DNA from 4 places in the Streptomyces sp. NPDC050439 genome. Region 4 is predicted to be linked to each of the others. Evidence: riboswitches for the same ligand, from Rfam matches in the RefSeq annotation. Region 4 holds a riboswitch; each other region holds the start of a gene.
The links. Region 4 has a riboswitch for cobalamin ahead of AB0I66_RS13390 (cobalamin biosynthesis protein). Riboswitches for the same ligand answer to the same signal wherever they lie in the genome.
Positions count from the first base shown of each region.

Region 1: it holds a riboswitch for cobalamin, as region 4 does, so the genes downstream of both, AB0I66_RS09575 (energy-coupling factor ABC transporter permease) here and AB0I66_RS13390 (cobalamin biosynthesis protein) in region 4, are expected to answer to the same signal.
Region 2: it holds a riboswitch for cobalamin, as region 4 does, so the genes downstream of both, AB0I66_RS15500 (ABC transporter substrate-binding protein) here and AB0I66_RS13390 (cobalamin biosynthesis protein) in region 4, are expected to answer to the same signal.
Region 3: it holds a riboswitch for cobalamin, as region 4 does, so the genes downstream of both, metE (5-methyltetrahydropteroyltriglutamate--homocysteine S-methyltransferase) here and AB0I66_RS13390 (cobalamin biosynthesis protein) in region 4, are expected to answer to the same signal.

Region 1 covers NZ_JBFAJT010000002.1:530,735-533,931, forward strand. The annotation lists gene cbiQ (cobalt ECF transporter T component CbiQ) at 1-417, opposite strand, end outside; gene AB0I66_RS09570 (energy-coupling factor ABC transporter substrate-binding protein) at 424-813, opposite strand; gene AB0I66_RS09575 (energy-coupling factor ABC transporter permease) at 813-1,580, opposite strand; cobalamin riboswitch at 1,610-1,794, opposite strand; gene AB0I66_RS09580 (GNAT family N-acetyltransferase) at 1,880-2,518, opposite strand; gene tsaD (tRNA (adenosine(37)-N6)-threonylcarbamoyltransferase complex transferase subunit TsaD) at 2,518-3,197, opposite strand, start outside.
Region 2 covers NZ_JBFAJT010000003.1:547,492-550,688, reverse strand. The annotation lists gene AB0I66_RS15510 (helix-turn-helix domain-containing protein) at 1-830, shown strand, start outside; gene AB0I66_RS15505 (VOC family protein) at 836-1,300, shown strand; cobalamin riboswitch at 1,308-1,494, shown strand; gene AB0I66_RS15500 (ABC transporter substrate-binding protein) at 1,560-2,612, shown strand; gene AB0I66_RS15495 (iron chelate uptake ABC transporter family permease subunit) at 2,609-3,197, shown strand, end outside.
Region 3 covers NZ_JBFAJT010000002.1:539,017-542,213, forward strand. The annotation lists gene aceB (malate synthase A) at 1-11, shown strand, start outside; gene AB0I66_RS09605 (3-hydroxybutyryl-CoA dehydrogenase) at 8-877, shown strand; cobalamin riboswitch at 1,049-1,267, shown strand; gene metE (5-methyltetrahydropteroyltriglutamate--homocysteine S-methyltransferase) at 1,429-3,197, shown strand, end outside.
Region 4 covers NZ_JBFAJT010000003.1:62,948-66,144, reverse strand. The annotation lists gene AB0I66_RS13395 (cobyric acid synthase) at 1-592, opposite strand, end outside; gene AB0I66_RS13390 (cobalamin biosynthesis protein) at 589-1,530, opposite strand; cobalamin riboswitch at 1,637-1,780, opposite strand; gene AB0I66_RS13385 (DUF397 domain-containing protein) at 1,932-2,273, shown strand; gene AB0I66_RS13380 (hypothetical protein) at 2,508-3,044, opposite strand; gene AB0I66_RS13375 (helix-turn-helix transcriptional regulator) at 3,086-3,197, opposite strand, start outside.

The sequences.
Region 1 (3,197 bases), on a different contig from region 4:
CGCCGGTACGCCTGCCTTCACCAGGCGGGGCAGCAGATCCGACATGGGGGTGGTGAAGGCGAAGAGGAGGACGCCGAGCGAGGCCGCCGACGTGCGCAGGAGCAGTCCGCCCGCCCGCTCGGGGCCGCCGTCGGCGAGCGTGACGAAGCCCTCGGACCCGCCCAGTTGGACGAGCAGCGTCAGGGCGCCGGTGACGCAGAAGCCCAGGGGCACGCGGTAGGCGCGCCACAGTTTGCGCGGCGGCACGGCGGCGGGCCCGAGCAGCACGGCGAGCGCGGCGACCAGGACCAGGACGGCCCCCGGCCAGGGCGGCAGGGAGACGGCAAGGATCGTGAGGCCGAGCCCGAGCACGGCTTTGTCCACGGGATGGCGGCGGCGCCAGCGACTGCTGTGCGCCGCCGCGTCGATGGGCAGCACGCCGGGTCAGACCTGCCCGGTCCCGGCCCGGGTGTGCTCCTCGTCGACGGCCTGCTCCGCGACGGCTGGATCGGTGCGCGCCGCCTCGGCCCGCGCCGCCTCGGCGCCCTGACGGCGCCCCTTGCGCAGACCGAAGTAGTAGGCGAGGACGCCCGCGCCGAGCGCCGCCTGCAGCGCGAAGAGCGCCGACTCGATCTCCCCGGACGGGGGTTCGTACAGCGGCGAGAACCAGGGCTCGTAATCCGGCTCGATCTCGGTGATCGCGGTCTCGGCCTGGGCGTCGGCCCCGGCGAACGGCTCCTTCTCGTCGTCGCCGAGTCCGAGGGCCAGCGGCAGCACGGCCAGCGCGGCGACGATGAGGAGGAGCAGGGTGTTGATCTTCGCGTTCCGGCTCATCAGGCGCTGGCCCCCGTCTCGGTCTCCGTCTTGCTGTCGGTGTCCGTCTTGCTGTCGGCGTCCGTCGTCTTGCTGCCGGTGTCCGCCTGCACGGACGGCTTCTTGCCCTGGAGCAGCACGCCGAGCCGCGTGAGCTCGCCCTTGCTCGACTGCACGAGCAGCCGCATCACCACGACGGTGAGCAGTCCCTCGCTGACCGCGAGGGGGATCTGCGTGACGGCGAAGATGCCGCCGAACTTGCCGAGGGCACCCAGGAATCCGCTGCCGGGGTCCGGGAACGCCAGGGCGAGCTGGACGCTGGTGACGCAGTACGTGGACAGGTCGGCGACGAACGCGCCGAAGAACACCGCCACCATGAGCGGCACGTCGTACCGCTTCAGGAGCCGGTAGACGGCGTATCCGGCCCATGGCCCGACGATCGCCATGGAGAACACGTTGGCGCCCAGGGTGGTGAGCCCGCCGTGGGCGAGCAGCAGCGCCTGGAACAGCAGCGTGATGGTGCCGAGCACGGCCATGATCGGCGGCCGGAAGAGGATCGCGCCGAGCCCGGTGCCCGTCGGGTGCGAGCAACTGCCGGTGACGGACGGGATCTTCAGTGCGGAAAGGACAAAGGTGAATGCTCCGGACGCGCCCAGGAGCAGGGTGCTCTCCGGGTGTTCCTTGACCTCACGGGTGAGGGAGCGGACTCCGTGGACGACAAACGGCGCGGACGCTACGCCCCAGGCGATCGCGTGCGCCGGCGGGAGAAAACCCTCGGCTATGTGCATGGCTAAGCAGACCCTCTCCAGCACCTCGTGGATGGACAACGTGCCTTGGCCGGTCTCCTGGCTGACGGGTCGTACCGACCGGACTCCGCCTTCCCGGGCGCGTGTTGCGCCCAGTGGCTGCCGCGAGGGCTGGAGCCGGACTTCCCGATCACAGTGGCGAGGGCCGCACCGGCATCACACCGATTTCCCGAGCACCAAGGCGTGGTGACCCTAGTGCGGAATCCAGTGACCTGACAACTTGCGGGACCGCTCGACCTGTGGCACGCGCGAGCGCACATGACCAGGGCGTACGCCCCTGGTCAGCCCATGTGCACCGGCCCGTGCGCGCCCGGCGTACGCCCCGCTCCCCGCGCGGTCGCCCCTCCTGTGCCGCAGGACACCGCGAGGGTCCTGGCGGGGTGGTGGGGCCCGAGGAAGACGACGACACCCTTGCCGTCGGGCGAGGGGTGTGTCGCCTGGGTCCAGCCCTGGCGACCGTAGAAGGCCATGGCCTGCGCCGACCGGACCGAAGTGAGCAGCCAGGCACGGCCGTCGGGAGCGCCCGCGGCCATCGCCTCAAGGAGGGCCGCCCCGATCCCGGCCCCCTGCGCCCCGGGACGCACGGCTAGTTCGTCTATCTCTCGCGCCCCGCACAGCCACGAGTGGGCGCGCTCGGCCCCGAGTCCGGCGGCCGCCTGCGGATAACAGCGGTCGGCGGGGAAGGGGTCGGGAGTGGTCCACCCGGTGGTGAATCCGGCGAGGTCCGTCCCCTGCAGGGCGATGGCCGCGGTGAAGCCGGGACGGCGCACGTCGTCACCGAGCCGGACCAGGAACTGCGCCACCCTGTCCTCGTCCTCGTGCCAAGGAGGCGGGCCGAAGGCTTCGGCATAGACCGTGCGCAAGGCGTCGGTGTGCGCAAGCAGTTGCTCGCCGCGCAGGACGCGGACGACCGCCGTCATCAGACGGCCTTGGCCGGGACCGCTCCCGGCTGCAGGGCCGCGTACTCCAGTGGGGCGGACGGGTCGATCGACACGTCCAGGGGCGCGGGCTCGGCCCCGGCGCGTACGAGCAGATCGCCGACGGCGGCGATCATCGCGCCGTTGTCGGTGCACAGGGTCATCGGCGGAACGCGCAGGCGCACGCCGGCTGCCGCGCACCGCTCCTCCGCGAGCGCCCGTACCCGCGAGTTCGCGGCGACGCCGCCGACCACGACGAGGGTCGTGACCCCGTGATCCCGGCAGGCGGCGAGCGCCTTGCGGGTCAGGACGTCCGCGACGGCCTCCTGGAGCGAGGCCGCGCCGTCGGCCACCGGCAGGCCCCGGCCCGCGTGCCCTTCGGCCCAGCGGGCGGCGGCGGTCTTGAGGCCGGAGAAGGAGAACGCGTACGGGGCGTCCTTCGGCCCGGTGAGCGGGCGGGGGAAGGCCACCGCGCGCGGGTCGCCGTCCCGGGCCGCACGGTCGATGGCGGGGCCGCCCGGATACGGAAGGCCGAAGACCCGGGCGACCTTGTCGAAGCACTCGCCCGCCGCGTCGTCCAGGGTGTCCCCCAGGTGCACGATCTGATCGCGGACCAGGTCCCGGACGAGCAGCAGGGACGTGTGCCCGCCGGAGACGATGAGCACCACGCAGGGGTCGGGCA
Region 2 (3,197 bases), 480 kb from region 4:
CGCGGCTCGACGGCATGGTGGTGTCCGCCGTCGGCTACCGCACACGGGGCGAGCGGCCGGGTCTGCACCGCGGCCTGCCGTCCCCGTACCTGACGCTGATCTTCTCGCTGGACGGCCCCGTCGTCACCGGCGCCACCCCCGAGCAGGCCGGAACCCGCGGCGCCATCGGCACCGACATCGTCCTCGGCGGCCTCCACCAGTCCCCGGCGTACGTCGTACGGCCCGAGCACGAGGCGGGCATCCAGCTCGCCGTGCACCCGCTGGCCGCCCGCGCCCTGTTCGGCGTACCGGCGGCGGAACTCGCCGGTGAGCTGGTGACGCCCGGCGCGGAGGTGATGGGGCGCCGCGCCGCCGAGCTGCGGGAGCTGCTGTGCGAGCAGGACGGCTGGGAGGAGCGGTTCGCCTCCCTCTCCGCCTACCTGAGGCAGCGTGCGGCCGCCGCCACCTCCGCCGGCTCCGTACGGCCCGAGGTCGGCGAGGCATGGGCCTGGCTGGCCCGGCACCAGGGCGTGGGCACCCTGCGCGGGCTCTCCCGGCACGTCGCGCTCAGCGAACGCCGCCTCACCACCCTCTTCCGCGCCGAGACGGGCCTGAGCCCCAAGCAGGCCGGGCGCCTGATGCGCTTCCAGCGCGCACGGAACGCCGTCGTACGCCCCGTCGCGGCGGGCGCGGCCCCCGACCTGGCCCGCGTCGCCGCGGACTGCGGGTACTACGACCACTCCCACCTGGTGCGGGACTTCCGGCAGTACACCGGCGCCAGCCCCAGCGCCTGGCTGGCCGAAGAGTGCCGGAATATCCAAGCCGGGAGCCATGGCGGGGGCGAAGAGTAGGACTCATGAACACGACCGAGAAGCAGAACCAGCAGCCCCAGTCCGCCTCAGCCCCAAGTCCTGAAGGGCGCGCCCCCGCCGTCTGGCCGACACTCCAGGCGCACGACGCCCCCGCACTGATCGACTTCCTGGTCGGCACGGTCGGCTTCCTGCGCACCGCCGTCTACGAGGACGGCGGCCGCGTGGCCCACGCCGAGCTCGACTGGCCCGAAGGCGGCGCGATCATGCTCGGCTCGTACGACGAGAAGTCCCAGGCCTGGTGCCTGAAGCCCGGCACCTTCGGCGCGTACGTCGTCACCGACCGCGTGGACGACCTCTACCAGCGGCTCGGCACCGCGGGCGTCGAGATCATCCGCGAGATCGAGGACCAGCCGTACGGAAGCCGGGAGTTCGCGATCGCCGACCCCGAGGGCAACAAATGGTCCTTCGGCACCTACCGCGGCGCACCGAGGCCCCAGCAGCCGTCCTGACCTCGCGTGATAGCTTGCGCACGCCAGTCAACCCACACCAGGGCCAGGGAATCCGGTGCGAATCCGGAACTGACGCGCAGCGGTGAGGGGGAACGGGCGGGGCCACGGCCACTGGGCGTCCATGGACGCCTGGGAAGGCGCCCCGCCCGGCCGATCCCCGAGTCCGAAGACCTGCTGGCACCTTCGTCCGCACACCGGGCGGCGGAGGTGACGAAGCAGGCCAGGCTCCGCGTATGAGCCGTGAGACTCAAGGGATCTCGTGTCCTCCATTGCCCGTCGTGTACGTACGTCTGTTCTTCTCGCCACGGCCTTGGCCGTCACCCTGACCTCGTGCGGAGGCGGCTCCGCGACCACCTCCACCACGGACGACAAGGCCGCCGGCTACCCGCTGACCCTCACCTCCTGCGGCAAGAAGGCGGAGATCAAGGCGCCGCCGCAGCGAGCGGTCTCCCTCGACCAGGGTTCCACGGAGATCCTGCTCTCCCTCGGCCTCGCGGACCGCATGGCCGGCACCGGAACGTGGACGGACCCGGTGCTCAAGGGCCTGGAGAAGGACAACGCCAAGGTCGACCGGCTCGCCGACAGCTACCCCTCCTTCGAGAAGGTCCTCGCCAAGGAGCCGGACTTCGTCACCGCCTCCTTCGTGGCGACGGTCAGCAAGGGCGGCGTCGCCGACCGCGCCAAGTTCGCCGAACTCGGCGTACCCGCCTACGTCTCGCCCTCCGACTGCGCGGGCAAGGACAACAGCGGCGACGGAGACGGCAGCCGCGTCAAGACGCTGACCATGGACACCGTCTACGGCGAAGTGCGTGACCTGGCCAAGGCGTTCGGGGTCGAGAAGCGCGGCGAACGCCTGATCGCGGACCTCAAGGGCCGGGTGGCGAAAGCCACGAAGACGATCAAGGACAGCAAGGCGTCCGACACGTCGCTCCTCTACTGGTTCGCCAACTCCGACGCGCCCTACATGGCGGGCTGCTGCGGGGCGCCGGGCATCATCACCCGCGAACTCGGCGTGCGGAACGTCTTCGACGACACCCGCGACGAGTGGCCCCAGATCAACTGGGAGACGGTGGCCGACCGCGACCCGGACGTCCTGGTCATCGGCGACCTCACCCGCAAGTCGCAGACGGCCGAGAGCGCGAAGAAGAAGATCGAGTTCCTGGAGTCCAACCCCGTCACCAAGAACCTGACCGCCGTGAAGAAGAAGCGGTACGTGCTGCTGAGCGGCCAGGCCATGAACCCCACCATCCGCACGGTGGACGGCATCGAACAAGTCGCCGGCGCCTTGCGCGAGTTCGGCCTCGACAAGTGAAGGCGGCCGCCGCGGGCGGCATACGTTCCGTCCTGCTCTGGACGGCGGGCGTCGCCGCCCTCGCCCTCTCCGTGGCGGTGGCCGTCACCATCGGCCCCGCGGACATCTCCGTACCCGACGTGTGGTCGGCGGTCGCCGCGCACCTCGGCTGGGGCGAGGCGACGCTGACGCCCATCCGGGACGGCATCGTCTGGAATCTGCGCATGCCGCGCACGCTCCTCGCGGCGGTCTGCGGCGCGGGCCTCGCGGTCTGCGGAACCGTCCTCCAGTCCCTGCTGCGCAACCCGCTCGCCGATCCCTTCGTGCTCGGCGTCTCCTCGGGGGCGTCCACGGGCGCGGTCGCGATCGTCGTCCTGGGGGTCGGCGGGGGAGTGGTGTCGGTGTCGGCGGGGGCCTTCGTCGGGGCAGTCGTCTCCTTCGCGCTGGTGCTGCTGCTCAGCCACAGCCTGGGCGGAAGCGCCGACAGGGTGGTGCTCTCCGGGGTCGCGGCCATGCAGCTCTTCTCCTCGATCACCTCGTTCGTGATCCTGACCTCGGGCGACGCGGAGACGACGCGGAGTGTCCTGTTCTGGCTGCTCGGCTCGC
Region 3 (3,197 bases), on a different contig from region 4:
GGCAGTCATGACCGCGGCCATCCGCCGGGTCGGCGTGGTGGGCGGCGGTCAGATGGGTGCCGGGATCGCCGAGGTGTGCGCCCGTGCCGGTCTGGACACCGTGGTCTGCGAGGCCGACGCGCTCGCCGCCCGCGCCGCCCGCGAACGCATCGCCGTCTCGCTCGAACGTGCCGTACAGCGCGGCAAGTTGGACCGCATCGGCGCCGAGGACGCGCTGGCCCGCATGGTCTTCACCGGCGGTCTCGACGACTTGGCCGACCGCCAGCTCGTCGTCGAGGCGGTCGTCGAGGACACCGCGGCGAAGACAGAGATCTTCGCCGCCCTGGACAAGGTCGTCGAGGACCCCGGGGCGATCCTCGCCACCAACACCTCCTCCATCCCCGTCATGCGTCTGGGCATGGCGACCCGGCGCGCCGACCGCGTCCTGGGCCTGCACTTCTTCAACCCCGCCCCCGTGCTGCCCCTGGTCGAGGTCGTCTCCTCGCTGCACACGGCCGCGGAGACCGTCGCCGCCGTCGAGGACTTCGCCACGCACACGCTGGGCAAGACGGTCGTGCGGTCCAAGGACAGGGCGGGCTTCGTCGTCAACGCGCTGCTCGTGCCCTATCTCCTCTCCGCGATCCGGATGACGGAGTCGGGCTTCGCGACGGCCGCCGACGTGGACGCGGGCATGGAGCTCGGCTGCGCGCACCCGATGGGGCCGCTGAAGCTGGCCGACCTGATCGGCCTGGACACGGTCGCCTCCATCGCGGCATCTCTCTACGAAGAGTTCAAGGAACCCCTGTACGCCCCGCCGCCGCTGCTCCTGCGCATGGTCGAAGCGGGGCTGCTCGGCCGCAAGAGCGGGCGCGGGTTCCACCTCTACGACCGGGGCTGAGGGGCCCGGGTCCGCCGCGGGGCCGAGGGCCTGCGGCTGCTGTGAGCGGGGTGCGGAACAGAGTGGTGATCTGTTCCGCACCCCTTCACGTGGACCCGCGCCGGTCGGGGCCGTGTCTCACCTCACGGTCCGGAATGTGATCAGTACTGCCCAAGAGGCCGACCACCCTCTAGCCTGATCCGTGCAGCTGGTTCGCCCTGTCCGCCAGGCAGAGGCGTCGTAAGAGGGAACCCGGTGGGAATCCGGGACTGCCCCGCAGCGGTGAGCGGGAACGACCGCCGTCATACGCACTGGGTCCGAGCACGGGTCCGGGAAGCGACGGCCAGTAGGTGTCTGCCTCGGCAGATGTGCCCGCGAGTCCGAAGACCTGCCCGTTGCCCGCATGTGATCCCTCATGTGCGGACATCCCGGTGACCTCGTGGGCGGGTCGGCGTACAGATCAGGTGGAGTACCGCGCGATCAGCGCGTGTCCGTCCGCCCGGTCCGTCATCCCTTCGCGTCCGTGTCCCGTCACCGGGATTCTCAGGAGTCATCTCGCGAAGGAGATTTCCGTGACAGCGAAGTCCGCAGCCGCGGCAGCACGGGCCACCGTGTACGGCTACCCCCGCCAGGGCCCCGACCGTGAACTGAAGAAGGCCGTCGAGGGCTATTGGAAGGGCCGCGTCGGCGCCGACGCCCTGCGGGAGACCGCGGCGAGGCTGCGCCGGTCCACCTGGCAGCACCTGGCCGACGCCGGCATCCACGAAGTGCCGACCGGCGACTTCTCGTACTACGACCATGTCCTGGACACCAGCGTCATGGTCGGCGCCGTCCCGCGCCGGCACCGCGAGGCCGTCGACACCGACCCCCTCGACGGCTACTTCGCGATGGCCCGCGGCACCCAGGACGTGGCGCCGCTTGAGATGACCAAGTGGTTCGACACCAACTACCACTACCTGGTCCCGGAGTTGGGCCCCGACACCGTCTTCACCGCCGACTCCGCCAAGCAGGTGGCCGAGCTCAAGGAGGCCGTCGCGCTCGGCCTCGCCGCGCGCCCGGTCCTCGTCGGCCCGGTGACCTATCTGCTGCTCGCCAAGCCCGCGCCCGGCGTGGCCGCCGACTTCGAGCCGCTCACGCTCCTCGACCGACTGCTGCCCGTCTACGCGGAAGTACTCGCCGACCTGCGCGCCGCGGGCGCCGAGTGGGTGCAGCTCGACGAGCCGGCCCTGGTCCAGGACCGCACCCCGGCCGAGCTCAACGCCGCCGCCCGCGCCTACCGTGACCTGGGCGCCCTCACCGATCGCCCGCAGCTCCTCGTCGCCTCCTACTTCGGCAGGCTCGGCGATGCCCTGCCCGTGCTGGCCAAGGCACCGGTCGAGGGGCTCGCCCTGGACTTCACGGAGGCCGCCACCGGCCAGTTGCAGGACCTCGCCGCCGTCGGCGGGCTTCCGGGCAAGCGCCTTGTGGCGGGTGTCGTCAACGGCCGCAACATCTGGATCAACGACCTGGAGAAGTCCCTCTCCACCCTGGGCACGCTCCTGGGCCTCGCCGACCGGGTCGACGTCTCCGCGTCCTGCTCCCTGCTGCACGTCCCGCTGGACGCCGGTGCCGAACGGGACATCGACCAGCAGGTGGCCCGCTGGCTGGCCTTCGCCCACCAGAAGACCACCGAGATCGCCACGCTGGCGCGCGCCCTGGCCCAGGGAACGGACACCATCACGGCCGAACTGGCCGCCAACCGGGCCGACCTGGCGTCACGCTCGGGTTCGGCCCTCACCCACGACCCGGCGGTGCGCTCCCGCGTCGCCGCCGTCACGGACGCCGACGCCCGCCGCGTCCACGCCTACCCGGAGCGCGCGGCGGCCCAGCGCTCCCGCCTCGGCCTGCCCCAACTGCCCACCACCACCATCGGCTCGTTCCCGCAGACCACCGAACTGCGCACTGCACGAGCCGACTTGAGGGCAGGCCGCATCGACACCGACGGCTACGAGGAACGCATCCGCACGGAAATCCGCGAAGTCCTCGCCTTCCAGGAAAAGGCGGGCATCGACGTCCTGGTCCACGGCGAACCCGAACGCAACGACATGGTCCAGTACTTCGCCGAACAGCTCACCGGCTACCTCGCCACACAGCACGGCTGGGTCCAGTCGTACGGCACCCGCTACGTACGGCCGCCGGTCCTCGCCGGCGACATCTCACGGCCCGAACCGATGACGGTGCGCTGGACCTCGTACGCCAACTCCCTCACGGACCGCCCCGTGAAGGGCATGCTCACGGGTCCCGTCACCATGCTCGCCTGGTCCTTCGTCCGCGACGACCAGCCGCTCGGCGACACCGCGCG
Region 4 (3,197 bases):
TGTTCACGAGATATCCGGCGACCAGCTCCTGGTCCTCGGCGCTCAGCAACGCCGTCGTCCCGAAGAAGGAGGCGAACACGCCCCCGCGGTCGATGTCTCCCACCACGACCACGGGGAAGCGGGCGGCCCGCGCGATCCCCATGTTCACGATGTCCGTACGCCGCAGATTGATCTCGGCGGGACTGCCCGCGCCTTCGCAGATCACGGCGTCATAGCTGCCCCGAAGTTCCTCCAGGCATCCCACGACGGTCGACAACAACGCTTGCTGCCGCCCTCCGTGGTAGCCGCGCGCGCTCATCTCGCCCACGGGCTTGCCCATCAGGACGACCTGGCTGCTGCGGTCGCTGCCCGGCTTGAGCAGCACCGGATTCATCAGCGCGGTCGGCTCGACCCGGGCGGCCTGCGCCTGCATGGCCTGAGCGCGCCCGATCTCGGCGCCCTCGCGGGTGACGAAGGAGTTGAGGGACATGTTCTGCGCCTTGAAGGGCGCGACGGAGACGCCCTTGCGGGCCAGCCACCGGCAGATCCCCGCGGTGACGACACTCTTGCCCGCGTCGGACGTGGTTCCCGCGACGAGGAGTCCACCACTCATGAGGCCCTGCCTTTCCGTATGGTGCTCACGGCCGCGGCGACCCCGAGAGCAAGGAGACCGACCCGCCGCGACAGCTTCACGGCCCGCTCGATGTCGGCGACTTGCACGCCCCGCCCGCCGCCGTTCAGGACCGGCCGGTGCTCCACGCGCCCCGCGTACGAGAGCGTCCCCCCGAGCCGTACGCCCAACGCCCCCGCGAAGGCGGCCTCGACGGGCCCGGCGTTGGGGCTCGGATGCTTGGCGGCGTCCTGGCGCCAGGCGCGCACGGCGCCCTGCGGCGCGTCCCCGGCGGCCGCCGCGAGCACGGCGGTGAGCCGTGCGCCCGGCCACCCCAGTACGTCGTCGAGCCGGGCGGAAGCCCACCCGTAGCGCCGGTACTTCGCGGACTTGTGCCCGACCATGGCGTCGAGCGTGTTGACGGCGCGGAAGGCGACGAGCCCCGGCACGCCGCCCAGGGCCCCCCACACCAGGGCGCCCACCACGGCGTCGGACGTGTTCTCGGCGACGGACTCCACCACGGCCCGCGCGATGCCGTCGGCGTCCAGGGCCTGCGGATCACGTCCGCACAGATGCGGCAGCCGCTCCCGGGCCACCTCGATGTCCCCGGCGGCGAGCGCCCCGCCCACGGCCCGCGCCTCACGCCCGAGCGAGGTCCCGCCGAGCACGGCCCAGGTGGTGGCGGCGGTCAGCGCGACGGACGCGGCGCGTGAGTCACGTACAAGAGAAGAGAACAGAGCGGCGGCGCCTGCCGCGCCCCCGACGCACACCACGGCGTGCAGGGCACCCCACCCGCGGTGGTCACGCCACAGGACACGCTCGACGGCACCGGCAGCCCGCCCGAACGCGGCGACCGGATGCCCGCGACGAGGATCGCCGAGGAACAGATCACCGAGAAGGCCGGCGGCGGCGCCGTACGCGAAGTCGCGATCGGCACGCATGGCTTCAGCCGGTCGCTGTGCCGAGAAGTGAGCTCACGCTCGGGAACTGGTCCGGCAACGGGCGGCCGCGCATGGCGATATGTCCTCACTCAGGGTGTCCGCGCCCTGGTTCGACGTGATCGGCGGCGAGAGTTCCTGGCTTCCGAGGAGTCAGCTCCTCGATGACAGTGGCGGGACCGCGCCGGATTCACACCGGCTTCCTCTCCTGCTGCCGTATTGGCTCCGGCAGTCCACCACGCCCACGAACGCCCGTCAACTTGCCGTTGACCTGGGACGGGAGAGTGTGCGGAGGCCCACATGGGACCGGTTTTTCCCTAGGCTCCGAAATTGAACTTTCCTAGACTGGGACACGACATCCAGAGAGCGGTCCGCGAGTGGTTGGGCCCGGGTCGTGACGTGCTGTGGTGGTTCACGGGGGTCCGCTGGGCCCCGCAAGATCACGGCACTATCGTGCAGCGGCGTGGGCGAAGAATGACGACACGGACTTGCGTCGAGGGACGCCGGCTTTCTGGCAGGGGGAGGTCGGCGTGGCCGATGGAAGTTCATCTGGGTGCCTCTGGCGCAGGAGCAGCTACAGCGGGGATTCTGGACACTGCGTCGAAGTCGCTTTCGTGCGGAAGGCGGTGGTCGTCCGTGATTCGCAGAACCCGTCAGGGTCACGCGTCGTCTTCTCCGTTGAGCGCTGGCAGGCGTTCCTGAGCGCCCTCGTCGGCGCGGGGGGAGAGGGAAGGGGAGCAGGATGACTGAGCATCATCTCGCCGAGTTACGGCAGTTGGCGCGCGGCGGGCACGGGGAGAGGCGTAGGACTCCGGCGGTTGTGGCCGCGGTGGTGTGTGTGCTGCTCGGCGCGGCGGCGGCCCTGGTGGGTGCGGTGGTTTCCCTGCTGGTGGAGAGTACGGCCGCGCGACTTGCCACCTGGGGTTTCGCGGCTGCGGTGACCGCGGTGTCCGTAGGGTTGTGGTGGGGGTCCGCCGATCTCAGGAACGGTCGTCGGCCGTAGGCTCGGGACGTTGGGCGGGCACCACGGCCCGGCGGTCGTCGCCGAGCGTCGGCGTGGCCGTCCCGGTCTCCGAGAGCAGTTTGGACAGCTGACGGCTCAGTGCGACCACGGGGGCCATGACGCCGCTGATCACCGAGAAGACCGTCCAGAAACCCGTCAGGTTCAGGGCGCTCAGAAGGATGAGCATTCCGGCGAGCGCGAGCAGCAGGACGACTATGCAGCCGGTGCAGTTGCGGATCTTGGTTCGGTACAGCCGGGCGTGGTCCTCCGTGCGGTTGTGATCCAGCATGTTCATCACCAGCGCACCGAACGGGTTGGTCATCGCCTCGCGGACGAGCTGGTTGTACGTGGGGTCGTCGGCCGGTGACCGGCCGGGGGCGGGGGCGCCCGCCGAGGGTCCGACAGGAGCCGCACCCGCACCCGCACCCTGCGCACCAGCCGTGCCGGTGTTGCGCCACGGTGCCTGCCCGATGGCCGTGAGGATCCCCCGCCACCACTCTCGCAACGCGGGCATATGGCCCCTCCTCGCTCCCCGGGCTCCTCGTGCCCGGCAGATCAGCTGCTGTCGATGCCTTCCCTGATCCGCTGGATCAGGGAGATCGCCTTGTCTCCGCTGTACGCGATCTCGCGGAGGGACTCGAAGCACTCCTGGTGGCTCACGATCAGC